DNA from 3 places in the Bacillus sp. 1A genome. Region 3 is predicted to be linked to each of the others. Evidence: riboswitches for the same ligand, from Rfam matches in the RefSeq annotation. Region 3 holds a riboswitch; each other region holds the start of a gene.
The links. Region 3 has a riboswitch for S-adenosylmethionine ahead of ACUN0F_RS16440 (hypothetical protein). Riboswitches for the same ligand answer to the same signal wherever they lie in the genome.
Positions count from the first base shown of each region.

Region 1 (4,978 bases), 720 kb from region 3:
TTGCACGCTTAGCGGTAGTGGCATCAATTTTTGTATAATCTGGTAAAAAATTATTTTCTGCAATAAGCGGCATTGTTACAAATTGTGCTTTTGCTAAAGCAACTCCTGATAAATAATCTGGATAGCCTGGATCTGGAACGAGAATAGTATCACCAGGGTTTGTAAAACAAACTGGTAATTCTACTAATCCAGCTTTTCCACCAAACAAAATAGCAACTTCTGTTTTTGGATTTACTACTACATCATATTCGCGTTGATAGAATGTTGCCACGGCTTCTTTTAAACTTTCGTGTCCGCGAAATGGCGGATATTTATGATGAATGGTCTTTTCAGCAGCATCTTGTAAAGCTTTTACGATATGCTGCGGTGTTGGTTGATCTGGATTACCTTGACCTAGATTAATAACATCGTGACCAGCTGCAACGACTTTGTTAACTTTTGCAACAAGTGAAGCAAAAAATTGTGTAGGCAATGATGTTACTATCTCAGAAGGTTGAAATAATTTCATACTTTCCACCTCTTTTGAAAGTTGTTACAATTCTAGTGACAAATGATATAATCTTTCCAGTATTTTGTAAAGAAAAAATTAAGAATGGGGCTGACAAAATGAAAGTCGCATGTATTCAAATGGATATTGTCTTTGGAGATGTAGAAAAAAATATTGAGAATGCTAAAAATAAAATAAGCGAAGCGATGAAGGAAAGACCAGATGTGATTGTCTTACCAGAACTATGGACAACGGGATATGATTTAACGAGGCTTACTGAAATTGCAGATAGGGATGGATTGCAAACGAAAGAAAAGCTGAAAGAATGGTCGAAGCAATATGGTGTACATATTGTCGGTGGTTCTATAGCGAAGCAAACAGAGCAAGGTGTTACAAATACAATGTATGTGGTAAACAAGGAAGGAGAACTAGTCAATGAATATAGTAAAGTGCACTTATTTCAGCTTATGGATGAACATAAATATTTAATCGCTGGAAATAGTACAGGTGAATTTAGGCTAGATGATGTAGAGTGCGCCGGCACAATTTGTTATGACATTCGTTTTCCAGAGTGGATGCGCGTTCATACTGCTAAAGGTGCAAAAGTTTTATTTGTTGTAGCAGAATGGCCATTGGTTCGTTTAGTGCATTGGCGTTTGTTACTGCAAGCAAGAGCAGTTGAAAATCAGTGTTATGTTGTTGCATGTAATAGGGCAGGAAAGGATCCGAATAATGAGTTTGCCGGTCATTCTTTAATTGTCGATCCTTGGGGCGAAGTTGTTGTAGAAGCGAATGAAGAAGAATCAATTTTATTGGGAGAGCTTCATTTTGAGAAAATTAAAGAAGTACGCAAAGGAATTCCAGTTTTTGCAGATCGTCGTCCAGAATTATACAAATAAAATGTTGACAAGTGATTTTTATTCTTGGTATAGTCTTCAACATAAAGTTAAAAATTCAAAAAATTATACAACTCTTATCAAGAGCAGGTGGAGGGATTTGGCCCGATGAAGCCCAGCAACCGACCGTAATACCATTGTGAAATGGGGCGTTTATTTACGCCAAAAGGCACGGTGCTAATTCCAGCAGAAAGTAAACCTTTCTGGCAGATAAGAGGGGAGAAGATAAACTTCAAACCTCTTTCTTTGTGGAAAGAGGTTTTTCTACGTCAGAAAAACCTCTGAATTAAAAAAGGGGGAGAAGACGATGGGATATTATTCATTAACTGAAACGACAGCTATACAATATGCGAAAGAACATGGTTATTTTGAAAAGAAAGCAAATGTAGTTTGTCATGAAATTGGAGATGGAAATTTAAATTACGTGTTCAAATTAGATGATGGAGAGAAGTCTATTATAATCAAACAAGCACTGCCATATGCGAAAGTAGTTGGTGAGAGCTGGCCACTGTCTATAAAAAGAGCGACGATTGAAAGTAAAGCATTACAAATTTTTGCGAAGTATGTGCCGGAATATGTGCCGGTAGTGTACAGTCATGATGAAGAGTTAGCAGTAACGGTCATAGAAGATCTATCGAGGCTAACAATTGCAAGAAAAGGATTAATAGATGGAGAGGAGTACCCGCTTTTATCCCAACATATTGGTCGCTTTCTAGCACATGTGTTGTTTTATACTTCAGATTTCGGTTTACAATCAGAAGAGAAAAGGGTACTAGAAGGTGCATTTGTAAACCCAGATCTTAGTAAAATCACGGAAGATTTAGTGTTTACAGATCCGTTTAGTCATTATGATACGAATGATTATGAACCAGAGTTACAACTAGCGGTGGATGAACTATGGAGTGACAAAAATTTAAAATTAAAAGTAGCACAGTATAAATATAAATTTTTAACGAGAAAAGAAGCGCTTATTCATGGTGATTTACATACTGGTAGTATTTTTTCATCCCCTGCTGAAACGAAAGTAATTGATCCAGAATTTGCAACATATGGTCCATGTGGATTTGATCTTGGCCAATTTATTGCAAATTTATTATTAAATGCACTATCCCGTGAAGAGGAAAAAAGAAGTGTGCTATTTTTCCATATTGAGAAAACATGGAGTTATTTTGTAGAAGCTTTTACGAAGTTATGGATTGGAGAAGGTGTAGAAGCATATACGAAAGAGAAACAATGGTTGCCAATTATTTTGCAAAATATTTTTACAGATGCCGTTGGATTTGCCGGATGTGAGCTTATCCGTAGAACAATTGGCTTAGCGCATGTAGCTGATTTAGATGGAATAGCAAATAAAGAAACGAGGATTCAAGCTAAGAAACAAGCGTTATCCTTAGGTAAAGAACTAATAAAATATGAAGCTAAGAGTGCTGATATTCAACTGTTCCGAACATTATTTCAACAGACAGTTTCTGGAGGGATAAAAGCATGAGTACAATTGTTACGGTTCCGAGATCTGTCAGTTGGAAAGGTGATGCCATTGCAGTATTAAATCAAACAAAGTTGCCGCATAGTACAGAATACAAAACATTAACGACGATTGAAGAGGTATGGAAAAGTATTGTCATGCTAGAAGTACGAGGAGCACCTGCAATTGGAATTGTAGCTGCATTTGGCTTGGCACTTGCATCAAAAAAATATAATACTGTACATATGGAAGAATTTCAAAAGAAGTTTAATAGAGATTGTAATTATTTAGGAACGTCACGCCCGACAGCAGTCAATTTATTTTGGGCAATCGATCGTATGAGAGAATCCATTCGAGAAATTACTACAATAAAAGAAGCACAAAAAATATTAGAAGAAGAAGCGCTTCTCATTCAGCAAGAAGATGAAGCGGTATGCCGGAGTATTGGAGAACATGCATTAACATGCTTTAAAAACGGTGATAACATTTTAACAATTTGTAACGCTGGAAGTATTGCAACTGCTAGATATGGTACTGCATTAGCACCGTTTTATATTGGGAAAGAAAAAGGTGTACGTTTACATGCGTATGCGTGTGAAACGAGACCGGTTTTACAAGGCGGGCGTTTAACGACCTGGGAATTAAAACAGGCAAATATTGATGTAACACTTATTACAGATAATACGGCAGCGCATGCTATTCAAACGAAAGAAATAAACGCGATTATTGTAGGAGCGGACCGAATTGTCGCAAATGGAGATGCAGCAAATAAAATCGGAACAATGAATTTAGCTATATTAGCAAAGTATTTCGATATTCCATTTTACGTTGCAGCTCCGTTATCTACGTTTGATATTACGAAACAAACAGGTACAGAAATTGTTATTGAAGAAAGAGATGAAACCGAAGTTACGAAAATTTTTGGAAAACAAGTGGCGCCAATTGGAACTGATGTTTATAATCCTGCATTTGACGTAACACCGAATGAATTAATTACAGGTATTATTACTGAAAAAGGCATCATACACGGAGATTATAAACGGGAAATTGCATCGTTATTTGAAAGACAAGCTAATACATAATAGCTTGTTTTTTTATCCCGCATTAACGGGCAGTAAGACCCCCACCTCAAAATTCAGCGGAAGCAAAGAAGTTAGGTGGGGGTCAACTGCCCGTAAAAGCCCGATTGGTTCAACTAATAATCAGTGGGGGATGAAGAAAACCCCCACTGATTAAAGTTTCACTTTATGCCTAAATGTTTTCTTTTCTCTTATTTATATAATGGAAGGAGGCGGAAAAGATGGAAGAGTGGATCAGGATGATAGGTAATGTAGGGTTTCCGATTGTTGTAACATTATATTTACTCCATCGTATTGAAAGTAAATTAGATGGGGTAATTGTTGCAATCGAGAAACTTCCTAAACAATTACTAAAGTAGGAAGGTCCTCGCGATAGAAAGTAAAATAAAGTTTGCTCTTCGTGAGCAAACTTTATTTTTTACCCCCGCATTAATGGGCAGTAAAAGCCTTCACTTTATTGAGCAGTATAACCACCATCGATAACAACGGCTTGTCCAGTTATACCTCTTGCTTTTTCACTCGCTAAAAACATAGCATAATCAGAGATTTCTTGTACTTGCAATAAGCGTTTTTGTGGTACAAGTGGATAAATAACATCTTCTAAAACATTTTCAAGTGGTACATTTCGTGTAGTAGCTAAATCTTGTAGTTGATTACGTACAAGAGGGGTATCGACATAACCAGGACAAAGTGCATTAACGGTAATTCCGTGAGTAGCGCCTTCTAAAGCGGCAACTTTTGTTAATCCAATTACGCCATGTTTGGCGCTATTATAGGCAGATTTCCCAGCAAATCCAACGAGGCCATTAATGGAAGCGACATTAATAATTCGGCCATATTTTTGTTTTTTCATGATTGGGAAGGCATGCTTAATTGCGATAAAAGGAGCGATTTGCATAATTTTAATAAGTAGTTCGAACTTTTCGGTTGGAAAATCTTCAATTGGTGAAACGTGCTGCATTCCTGCGTTGTTAATTAATATATGTAATGAACCGAAATGATTAACTGTTTGAGAAATTGCAGCTGTAATTTCTTCTTCAGATGTAACATC
Region 1 is NZ_JBQYLZ010000001.1:2,509,888-2,514,865, forward strand. Features, by position in the region: gene ACUN0F_RS12825 (pyridoxal phosphate-dependent aminotransferase) at 1-508, opposite strand, end outside; gene ACUN0F_RS12830 (carbon-nitrogen family hydrolase) at 523-1,386, shown strand; SAM riboswitch class I at 1,458-1,600, shown strand; gene mtnK (S-methyl-5-thioribose kinase) at 1,691-2,872, shown strand; gene mtnA (S-methyl-5-thioribose-1-phosphate isomerase) at 2,869-3,930, shown strand; gene ACUN0F_RS12845 (YvrJ family protein) at 4,149-4,286, shown strand; gene ACUN0F_RS12850 (3-hydroxybutyrate dehydrogenase) at 4,382-4,978, opposite strand, start outside.
Region 1: another riboswitch for S-adenosylmethionine. It lies ahead of mtnK (S-methyl-5-thioribose kinase); the one in region 3 lies ahead of ACUN0F_RS16440 (hypothetical protein).

Region 2 (4,978 bases), 910 kb from region 3:
TCATCTTTTATCAGCTTTAAAAATCTGCGGTTCCATATGTTCTCATAAAAATCAATTGTCTCTTTTGCGGACATAAATGGATTATTTAACGTAGAGGTTGCTTTCTGTACCATGAAGTTTTCGTATTCTAGTCCATGGGAAAATTTAATCGTAGCATCCATACAGTACTCTGTTTGGGCACCACAAAATTCAATACGGTGTACAGATAATTGTTCTAAAATCTCTTTCAAGTTTGTTTTATAAAATGAATTGGCATGTGTTTTTCTTACAAAAAAATCTTGTTCCTGAACATCTAGATCAGCATGAATAGCCCAAAGTTCTTTTTCGGGTACTAAATCATCGTCACAATGTTGAATAAAAATGATTGGTTTATTTGATTTTCTGTATGAAGAAATTCTTTTATTTACTTTTGTAAGTAAATTTTGTAAATCGAATAAATGCTCTTCGCTATAACATACTCCATTTTGTAAATCGATAACGATTAAAACATCTGCACAAGTATCCATTATTTTTGCCCCCTTATTTACTTCTTAATATATCAATTAATTCATTATTTAGAAATAGATGGTGCTCTTTTGTTTTTTTATGGACTATACGAAAAGTAAAAAATATACTTAACGGTATAAAAAAGAAGATATGAAAACTTAATTTCATATCTTCTGTTCGTTCTATGCATTTACAGGTTCTTCTACATAAGAAAGGGCATTTTCAAAATCGGATATTAAATCGTCAACATTTTCAAGGCCGACAGATAACCGAAGTAATGAATTAGAAATTCCTCTTTCATCACGAGCTTCTTGCGACAGTGCTGCATGTGACATTTTAGCTGGGTAGGAAAGAATCGATTCGACAGCTCCTAAACTAACTGCAAAGACAGGTAATTTTACTTTTGATAAAAATTGGCGGAGTGCGTCTTCTGATTGTAAAGTGAAAGATAGGACAGCTCCGGCTGATGTAGCTTGAGATTGTTGAATATCAAATCCAAGATGTGTTTGTAAGCCAGGATAATAGACATTTTTAACTTTAGCGTGCTCTTGTAAATAATGTGCAATTTTATTGGCGTTTGCAGCTGAATGCTCAAGACGTACATGCAATGTTTTTAGACCGCGAAGTACGAGAGAACAATCTTGAGGACCTAAAATAGCGCCGAATGCATTTTGTAAAAATCCAAGTTTTTGAGCGAGTTCGGCATCTTTTACAACCGCTAATCCGGCAGTAACATCACTATGACCGGCAATGAATTTTGTGGCACTATGAAGAACGACATCGGCGCCAAGATCAAGTGGTTTCTGGAATAGTGGTGTCAAAAATGTATTATCAACAAAAGTAAGGGCGTCAATAGATTTTGCAAGTTTAGAAACAGCACGAATATCTGTCACTTTTAAAAGTGGATTAGAGGGTGTTTCCACATAAAAGAGTTTTGTGTTTGGCTTAATGTTTTGCTTTATTTCTTCTACATTTGTCATATCAACAAATGTATGTGACACACCGTAACGGGAGAGCACTTCAGTTATAATTCGGTAAGTTCCTCCGTATACGTCTTCTGAAATGAGTACGTGATCGCCTTGTGAAAGAAGGAGGAATGCAGTAGAAATCGCTGCAATTCCTGATGCGAAGGCAAATCCCTTTGTTCCTCCTTCTAATAAAGCAATGATATCTTCAAGAGCTTCACGAGTTGGATTACCAGAGCGACTATAGTCATATTTTCCGAACGTATCTACATCAAACTGGTGGAATGTTGATGTATTATAGATGGGAACGTTAACAGCTCCTGTTTGCGAGTCATGTTTATATTGGTTGTGCAGTAAGAGTGTATCTATAGAATAACTCATATTCTTACACCTTCTTTTACAAGTTTAATGGCTTGCTTTAAGTCTTGGATTAAATCGTTACTATTTTCAATGCCAACGGAAAATCGCAGAAGACGATTACATACACCGTTTGCTGTTCTGATTTCTTCAGGAATATCAGCGTGTGTTTGCGTTGCTGGATACGTCATTAAACTTTCAACACCACCAAGACTTTCAGCAAATGTAATTAAGGATAAAGATTGTAAGAATGGATTAATCCATGTTTCATCTTTCAGACGAAATGAGATCATGCCGCCTCTTCCAGGATAAAATACATCTGTCACCCCGTCTTCATCATTTAAATAAGCAACAACTGCTTTTGCATTTTCTTCATGTTGTCTCATGCGAAGCGCTAACGTTTTCATACCACGAATTAATAGCCATGAGTCAAATGGACTTAAGACCGCACCAGAGGCATTATGATAATGAGCGATTTCCTCACAAAGTTCCTTTCCTTTTGCAACGACAAGTCCGCTTAGGACATCGTTATGTCCCCCTAAATATTTCGTTGCGCTATGAAGTACAATGTCGGCACCTTCTGTTAATGGCTGCTGTATATAAGGCGTATAGAATGTGTTGTCTACAATAAGAAGTAGTCCGTGTCTTTTCGCTACAGTTGCGACAGCGGCAATATCAGTAACTTGCATTAACGGATTAGTTGGAGTTTCTATGAAAATAGCTTTCGTTTCAGTTGTGATAGCTTGCTCAATTTGTTTAATAGATTGTGTATTTACGTATCTACATCGAACATTCCACTTTTTTTCGTGCTCAGAAAATAATCGATAAGTGCCCCCGTATAAATCTTCAGATACAATAAGTTCGTCTCCGGAACGGAATAGGGAAAGGACGAGGAGAACAGCTGCCATCCCTGAACTACAGGCATAACCTTGTTCACCGTACTCTAAATCTGCGATTGCCTGCTCTAAAAGACCGCGAGTTGGATTGCCAGTTCGTGAATAGTCAAAGCCAGTAGAGTTACCAATTCCTTCGTGACGATAAGCAGTTGAAAAATAAACAGGTGGGTTAACAGTTCCTGTTGTAGTCTCGCTCCGGTTTCCGATTTGTGCTAGTTTTGTTTCAATAGTTGACATGTGAAAATTCCTCCTTTTTAAATTAACAATTAAGTGAATGTAAAATAAAAAAAGCCTTCTAAAGAAGAAGGCTTTCGGTTTGAATAGAGTCTTCTTCTCATCTGTCAAATCTTTCACAATTTGCTGGAATTAGCACCTTATTAACAAATGTTAATGGTTGCTGAGGCGTCAAAGGGCCAGTCCCTCTACCTCTCTAGATAAGAATGTTCGTATGAAATTTTATTATGTTTTTAACTTTACAACAAAAGATAATTGAATTGCAACTTTATTTTAAATAATTTTTATTTTTCCGCAAGTGTCATTGACTTTTGCATTTGTGCATGCTAAATTTATTAAAAAATTAACAAACATTGTTAAAAGGGGAACGTATTTCCTTTTAGCTACATAAATAAAATAATAAAGACAAACTCTTATTGAGAGCGGTGGAGGGAAAGGCCCTGTGAAACCCGGCAACCTTTAAACGAAATGTTTGAAACGGTGCTAATACCTGCAAAACGAATGTTTTGCATAATAAGAGGAGGAATGATTATGTCCCCCTCTTCAAAGTGAAGAGGGTTTTTTTTATATTGATAGAAATGAGGGAGATTTGTGAAATTACTAGATTTATTATCAAAAGGAATTGTAATAGGTGATGGCGCGGTTGGGACATTATTACATTCACATGGCTTGCAAAGTAGTTTTGAAGAATTGAATATATCTGATCCAGATTTAATTATATCGATTCATAAGCAATATGTAGCTGCTGGGGCTGATGTGATTCAAACAAATACGTACGGAGCGAATGAAGCGAAATTACGTATGTATGGCTTAGAGAATCAAGTTGTTCAAATTAATAAAGCGGCAGTGAAGATTGCGAAAGCATCTGTTACAGATAGAAATGCAATTTTAGGGACAATTGGTGGTATGAAACATATCGGAGCTGTTACAACAACTGATATGGAGCGAGAATTTATGCTACTTGAGCAGGCAAGTGCATTACTAGAAGAACAGGTTGATGGACTGCTATTAGAGACTTTCTATGATGAGTTTGAATTACTTCATGCTGTTCAGGTGTTACGAAAACAAACGAATATTCCAATTGTAGCTCAATTAGCGTTACATGAGGCAGGTACGACTCAAAATGGAAATGATGTAAATGAAATATTAAAGCAGCTTTTAGATTACGGTGCAAATGTCGTTGGATTGAACTGTCAACTAGGGCCACTTCATATGACGGAAGCTTTTAAAATGATATCGATTCCTCAAAATGGCTACTTGTCAGCATATCCAAATGCAGGTCTCCCGAATTATGTGGAGGGACGCTACGTATATGAGGGAAGTCCGGCTTATTTCGAAGCGATGACACCGAAATTTATTGAGCAAGGTATCCGGTTATTGGGTGGTTGTTGTGGCACGACTCCAGAACATATTGAAAGTATGAAACGTGCAATTGCAAATGTTACACCTGTAATAGAAAAGGATACGATTCAAAGACCGAAAGTAGTTCATACACACGAGAAGCGTTCAAAAGCTCATGTCACATTAGCAGAGAAAGCAAAAAAACAAACGACAGTAGTAGTGGAATTAGATCCACCGAAAACGTTAAATACGCAGCGATTTTTTGAAGGAGCAAGAGCATTGAAAAGAGCTGGTGCAGATGCTATTACTCTAGCAGATAATTCATTAGCATCGCCTCGCATCTCGAATATGGCAATGGGGGCATTATTAACGAAGCACGATATTCCGGTATTGACGCACTTAACGTGTAGAGACCATAACGTCATCGGACTACAATCTCATTTACTAGGCCTATCAGCGTTAGGTATGGAAGAAGTGTTAGCTTTAACTGGTGATCCAGCACGCGTTGGTGATTTTCCAGGTGCCACTTCTGTATATGATTTGTCCTCTATTGAGCTCATTAAAATGATTAAAGAAATGAACGACGGGCGCTCGATTTTAGGGAAATCAATTGGTCCAGCAACAAGGTTTTCAGTGGGAGGTGCGTTTAATCCGCATGTAAGACATTTAAAAGCAGCGGTTAAGCGAATGGAACGGAAA
Region 2 is NZ_JBQYLZ010000001.1:2,315,905-2,320,882, forward strand. Features, by position in the region: gene ACUN0F_RS11690 (cysteine hydrolase family protein) at 1-506, opposite strand, end outside; gene metC (cystathionine beta-lyase) at 669-1,832, opposite strand; gene metI (cystathionine gamma-synthase/O-acetylhomoserine thiolyase) at 1,829-2,941, opposite strand; SAM riboswitch class I at 3,036-3,145, opposite strand; SAM riboswitch class I at 3,349-3,458, shown strand; gene ACUN0F_RS11705 (bifunctional homocysteine S-methyltransferase/methylenetetrahydrofolate reductase) at 3,530-4,978, shown strand, end outside.
Region 2: another riboswitch for S-adenosylmethionine. It lies ahead of metI (cystathionine gamma-synthase/O-acetylhomoserine thiolyase); the one in region 3 lies ahead of ACUN0F_RS16440 (hypothetical protein).

Region 3 (4,978 bases):
TTAAAAAGGAATTACTTCCAATCGGTACACGTTCAGGAGAAATTTTTTATGATGACGTTTTATTAGGGGAAGTACCTGATTTATTATCTGCACAAGAAATTGGTATGGTATTTCAAAATCCAGAAAATCAGCTCGTAATGGATACGGTCATTCAAGAATTAGCATTTTCTTTAGAAAATATCGGGTTACCATCACAGATTATTCAAAAACGAATAGCAGAGCTTATTAGCTTCTTAGGATTTCAAGATTTATTGCACCAATCTGTTCATACGTTATCTGGCGGGCAAAAGCAGCTCGTCAATTTAGCTGCGGTATTAGTTATGCAGCCAAAACTATTATTATTAGATGAACCGACGGCGCAGTTAGATCCCATTGCTGCGAAAGAGTTTTTAGGATTGTTAAAACGTATTAATGAAGAACTTGGAATTACGATCGTTTTAAGTGAACATCGTTTAGATGAGGTGATACCACTTGCAACACGCGTTATTTGTATGAATAATGGTCAAATCGTGTATGATGGCAGCCCTAAAACGGTTATAGCGAACATGTGGGAAGTTGAAAAGTTCCGTCCATTTATTCCGCAAATTCCAAGATTGTTTTTAGAATGGAATGTAGAAGATATTCCGTTTACAGTGCGAGAAGCGCAAATGAAACTGAATAACTTTTCAGAGATATCATATGTGAATGAGCCAGTAGCAAAAAGTGAAAAACACGAAGTTATTTTAAGTGCAGAGCATATTTCGTTTCAATATGAAAAAAATAGTCCACTTATTTTACAAGACTTAACCGTATCGATTGAAAAAGGAAAATGGGTAGCTCTCGTTGGAAAAAACGGTACCGGGAAGTCCACGCTTTTGACGATTTTAGCGGGATTGCAAAAAGCGAGAAGAGGGAAAGTAAAGTGGAATGGGAAAGTGATACATAAAATTGATTCGAAAGAACGATTTAAAAGGATCGGGTATGTATCACAGCATCCGTATTATCATTTTACATTTGATACAGTGTGGGAAGAAGTGTATGAACGTGCACGTGAGTTATACGGAGAACAAGGAAAAGAAATAGCAGAAGATATGTTGAAGAAGTTTTGGTTGTATTCGCTTAAAGAACGCCATCCGCATGATTGTAGCGGGGGAGAGCAACAACTACTTGCGTTATGTACAACGTTATTATCAAAGCCGACTTTATTGTTACTTGATGAACCGACAAAGGGATTAGATCCGTGGAAAAAAGAAAGAGTAGGAGAGCTATTTAGAAAGCTGCAAAAAGAAGGTACAACAATTGTAATGGCAACGCATGATATTGAGTTTGCAGCGAAATACGTTGATCAATGCATGATGTTATTTGACGGAGCAGTTATTATGAATGATGCACCGAAAGAATTTTTTAGTGGAAACTTCTTTTATACAACATCTATTAATCGATTCATTCGAAAAGAATTGCCATATGCATTAACGTGGGAGGATGTGTACGAAGCGTGTCTAAACGATATGTTGCATTCATAATATGTATTTTTGCAGTAATAATAGGCACATTACTCTTTACTACACTTATCATGGACGGTTATTACATGTTAAGTAGTTTGTTTTTATTAGTTGTTATTATGTTACCTTTCTATATCCGCTTTGAAAGAAAGGCTTTTGTTTCACGTGAAATTGTGCTCGTTGCTGTGTTAGCGGCAATTGCAGCAGTTAGCCGTGTACCATTTTCTATTTTACCAAGTGTACAACCGACTTCATTTGTCATTATCGTTTCTGCAATTGTGTTTGGGAGTGAAACTGGTTTTATGATCGGTGCAACAGCGGCTATCGTATCTAACATCTTTTTAGGACAAGGTCCGTGGACGCCGTGGCAAATGTTTTCTTGGGGCATGATTGGTTTTATAGCTGGATTATTACGTAATACATTTTTAATGAAAAAGCTATGGGGAAGACTTCTATACGGATTATTTGTTGGGTTTTTATTTGGCTGGATTATGAACTTATGGGGGCTTCTCGGTTTCATACGTGAGGCAACGTGGGAAGCAGTCGTTTCGTATTATATCGCAAGTTTTTATTTCGATTTGAGTCATGCAATTTCAAATGTTGTTTTCTTACTATTATTTAGTACGTCTTGGATTACGATTCTTACAAGATTTAAAAAGAAATATGGCATATTAGATAAGCATAACACGGCATAGAAAAGCATACTCATATAAGGTAGGGTCGCGACTTACATATTCGTTTGCCTCTTTCATGCTTCTTACATATTGTAAGGAGCATTTTTTATTGTCAAAAAATAGATTCAATATATACCCGTTATTATATAAATTTATTTGTATAATAGTAGGTGAGAACTATTTTCATAAGGGAGGTGTATAGTTAATGAAGTTAGTTATTCCGAAGCAACACGGTGCATGGGCCATGCTCGTTATACCATTTCTATTAAGTGTCATACTTGGGAAACCTACTATGTATCATATTCCATTGTTTTTAGCTTGGTTCTTTATCTATTTAGCTACGTATCCATTTCTTACGTACATAAAGCAAAAACGAAAAAAAGAGTACTTACATGCTGCAATTGTATATTTTATCATCGCGTTCGTATTTGGAATGATTTCTCTATTATATGAACGGCGCATTCTTTTATTCGTAGTATTCATGATTCCATTATTTATTGTAAATATGTATTACGCTCGTCAAAAAAATGAAAGAGCATTACTAAATGATATTAGTGCGATTATTGTTTTCTGTATTGGTGGTTTAGTTAGTTATTATTTTTCAATGAAACTTATAGATAAAACAGCATTATTTATTGCGCTTATTTCATTTTTATATTTTTTAGGAAGTACATTTTATGTAAAAACGATGATTCGCGAGAAAAATAACCCGAAGTATCGTCTTATATCATGGGGGTATCATATTATATTAACAATCATTGTATTTGCTATCAATCCGTGGTGTTCTCTTATTTTTATACCGAGTGTCATTCGAGCAATTATGTTATATGGCAAAAAAATTTCTATTATAAAAGTAGGGGTTTTAGAAATTGCTAATTCTGTATATTTTTTAATTATAACGGTAATAATTATGAAGTATGCCATTTGAAAAAACTTCCCACCTTATGATGGGAAGTTTTTTCAATCTTGTTCTAAAATATGAACCGTGTAATCACAGCGTTGAATAGCTTGTTCGATCGCATAAAGTGATTGTTCAATACGAGCGCGATTAAAATCTTTTTCAACAGTCTGTAGCGCTTCTTCTAAACAATGTTTTGCTTCTTGTAATGATTGAAAAGAATTTTGGACATATCCGCGAGCATTTTCGTGCATTTCATAATCCTCCTTGCATATTTATATATGTATAGTATGAACAGTAAGGAACAAAATATAATTTGTTATATTTATTTGACAATTAGAATGAAATTACGTATAGTAAGAATTAAGTGAATATTTTCTTATCCAGAGAGGTGGAGGGACTGGCCCGATGAAACCCAGCAACCGCGATGCAGGTGCTAATTCCAGCAGAACATATTTGTTCTGGGAGATAAGACGAAGATATATACGTAACTTCTTCTTATCGGAGAGGTTTTTTTGTTGCAAAAAAACCGATTACGAAAATTTATATTAAGAAGAAAGGGGTTGCGAAGTACTGTGACACTCGAAAAATACGTAAAACTGCGTAGTACAGTTTATGAATATATGATAGAGCAAGATAAGCCAATATCATTGTTAGATATTCAAGAACATATCGTTTCGCATCATGAAGGAAAATTCACGAAAAAGATGTTACATCAATTTTATTTATCAAGACTATTAGATGAACTGAAACTGGATGGGAAAATTACATTAGCTGATGAATATCTCTATACTGAAAAAGGGGTATTTTATAAGGCGGGAAAAGGGAGCTAAGCTCTCTTTTTTTTGAAGTATGTAGAGTAAAAGACTGCTTAAGCAGCCTGATACAAGGGAATGGTGTTGAGTGTGTAGTGTCAAAGATTGAATGTGCCTGAAAGAGGCACTTCATATCGGCTGCAAATGAAAAGAGACACCTCCGCCGAATAGGTGTCAGTCGTTTTGTCATATAGACTTGCTATTTGACAGTTATTAGAATAACATGCAGGGGTTGTGGAAGTCAAAAGGGAATTAAAGGAAGAGGTGTTGTTATGTACGCTTACTTACTAAATGATATAACGAAATGGATTCCGAAATACATTGTAGATAGAGGATACGAATATTATGAAGATGGACATGTAGAAGAGGTTGAAATACATGATAAGAAAGTTTTTGCTTTTGTTACTGGAAATGCAGGAAACTATGAAGTAATGATTGATCTTGAAAATTTTACAGAAAGTAGCTGCGAGTGTCCATATGAGAATTATTGTAAGCATATGGCGGCAGTTGTTTATGATATTCAAGATGCTGGTGAGAGTACGTTGAAAGAGAAACTGAAAGATTTAGACAAGGAAGAATTACTTATCGTATTAAATCGTTTATTACAAAGTTCGAAAAACGTACAAATTGTAGAGAAGATGTTAAAGAAGGGGAAACTTTAACTTATAGAGGGAGTTGTTATGTAGTGAATGCACTAATTGTATACGCCCATCCTAGTCCTTCCAGTTTTAATGCGGCGATATTAAAGCATGTGCAAAAAGGATTACAAGAAACAAATCATTCGGTTACGGTACTTGATTTATATAAGGAACAATTTGATCCAGTCCTTGTATTTAATGAAGAGAAGAAAAGACGTGATTTAGTAAATGAGGAAGAGACAGCGCGATATAGAAAATTAGTAGAAGAGGCAGATACGCTTCTCTTCATCTATCCGATATGGTGGTGGGGGATGCCTGCTATTTTAAAAGGATTTATTGATCGCATTTTCGTAGCTGGATTTGCTTATAAATATGAAGGTGCCCTGCCGAAAGGATTATTGAACGGAAAGAAAGCGTGGGTTATTAATACGTTGGACTCGCCTTTATGGTACGTCGCATTATTATACCGATC
Region 3 is NZ_JBQYLZ010000001.1:3,228,114-3,233,091, forward strand. Features, by position in the region: gene ACUN0F_RS16420 (ABC transporter ATP-binding protein) at 1-1,502, shown strand, start outside; gene ACUN0F_RS16425 (ECF transporter S component) at 1,475-2,176, shown strand; gene ACUN0F_RS16430 (YwiC-like family protein) at 2,361-3,083, shown strand; gene ACUN0F_RS16435 (hypothetical protein) at 3,116-3,307, opposite strand; SAM riboswitch class I at 3,430-3,528, shown strand; gene ACUN0F_RS16440 (hypothetical protein) at 3,569-3,886, shown strand; gene ACUN0F_RS16445 (SWIM zinc finger family protein) at 4,141-4,530, shown strand; gene ACUN0F_RS16450 (NAD(P)H-dependent oxidoreductase) at 4,554-4,978, shown strand, end outside.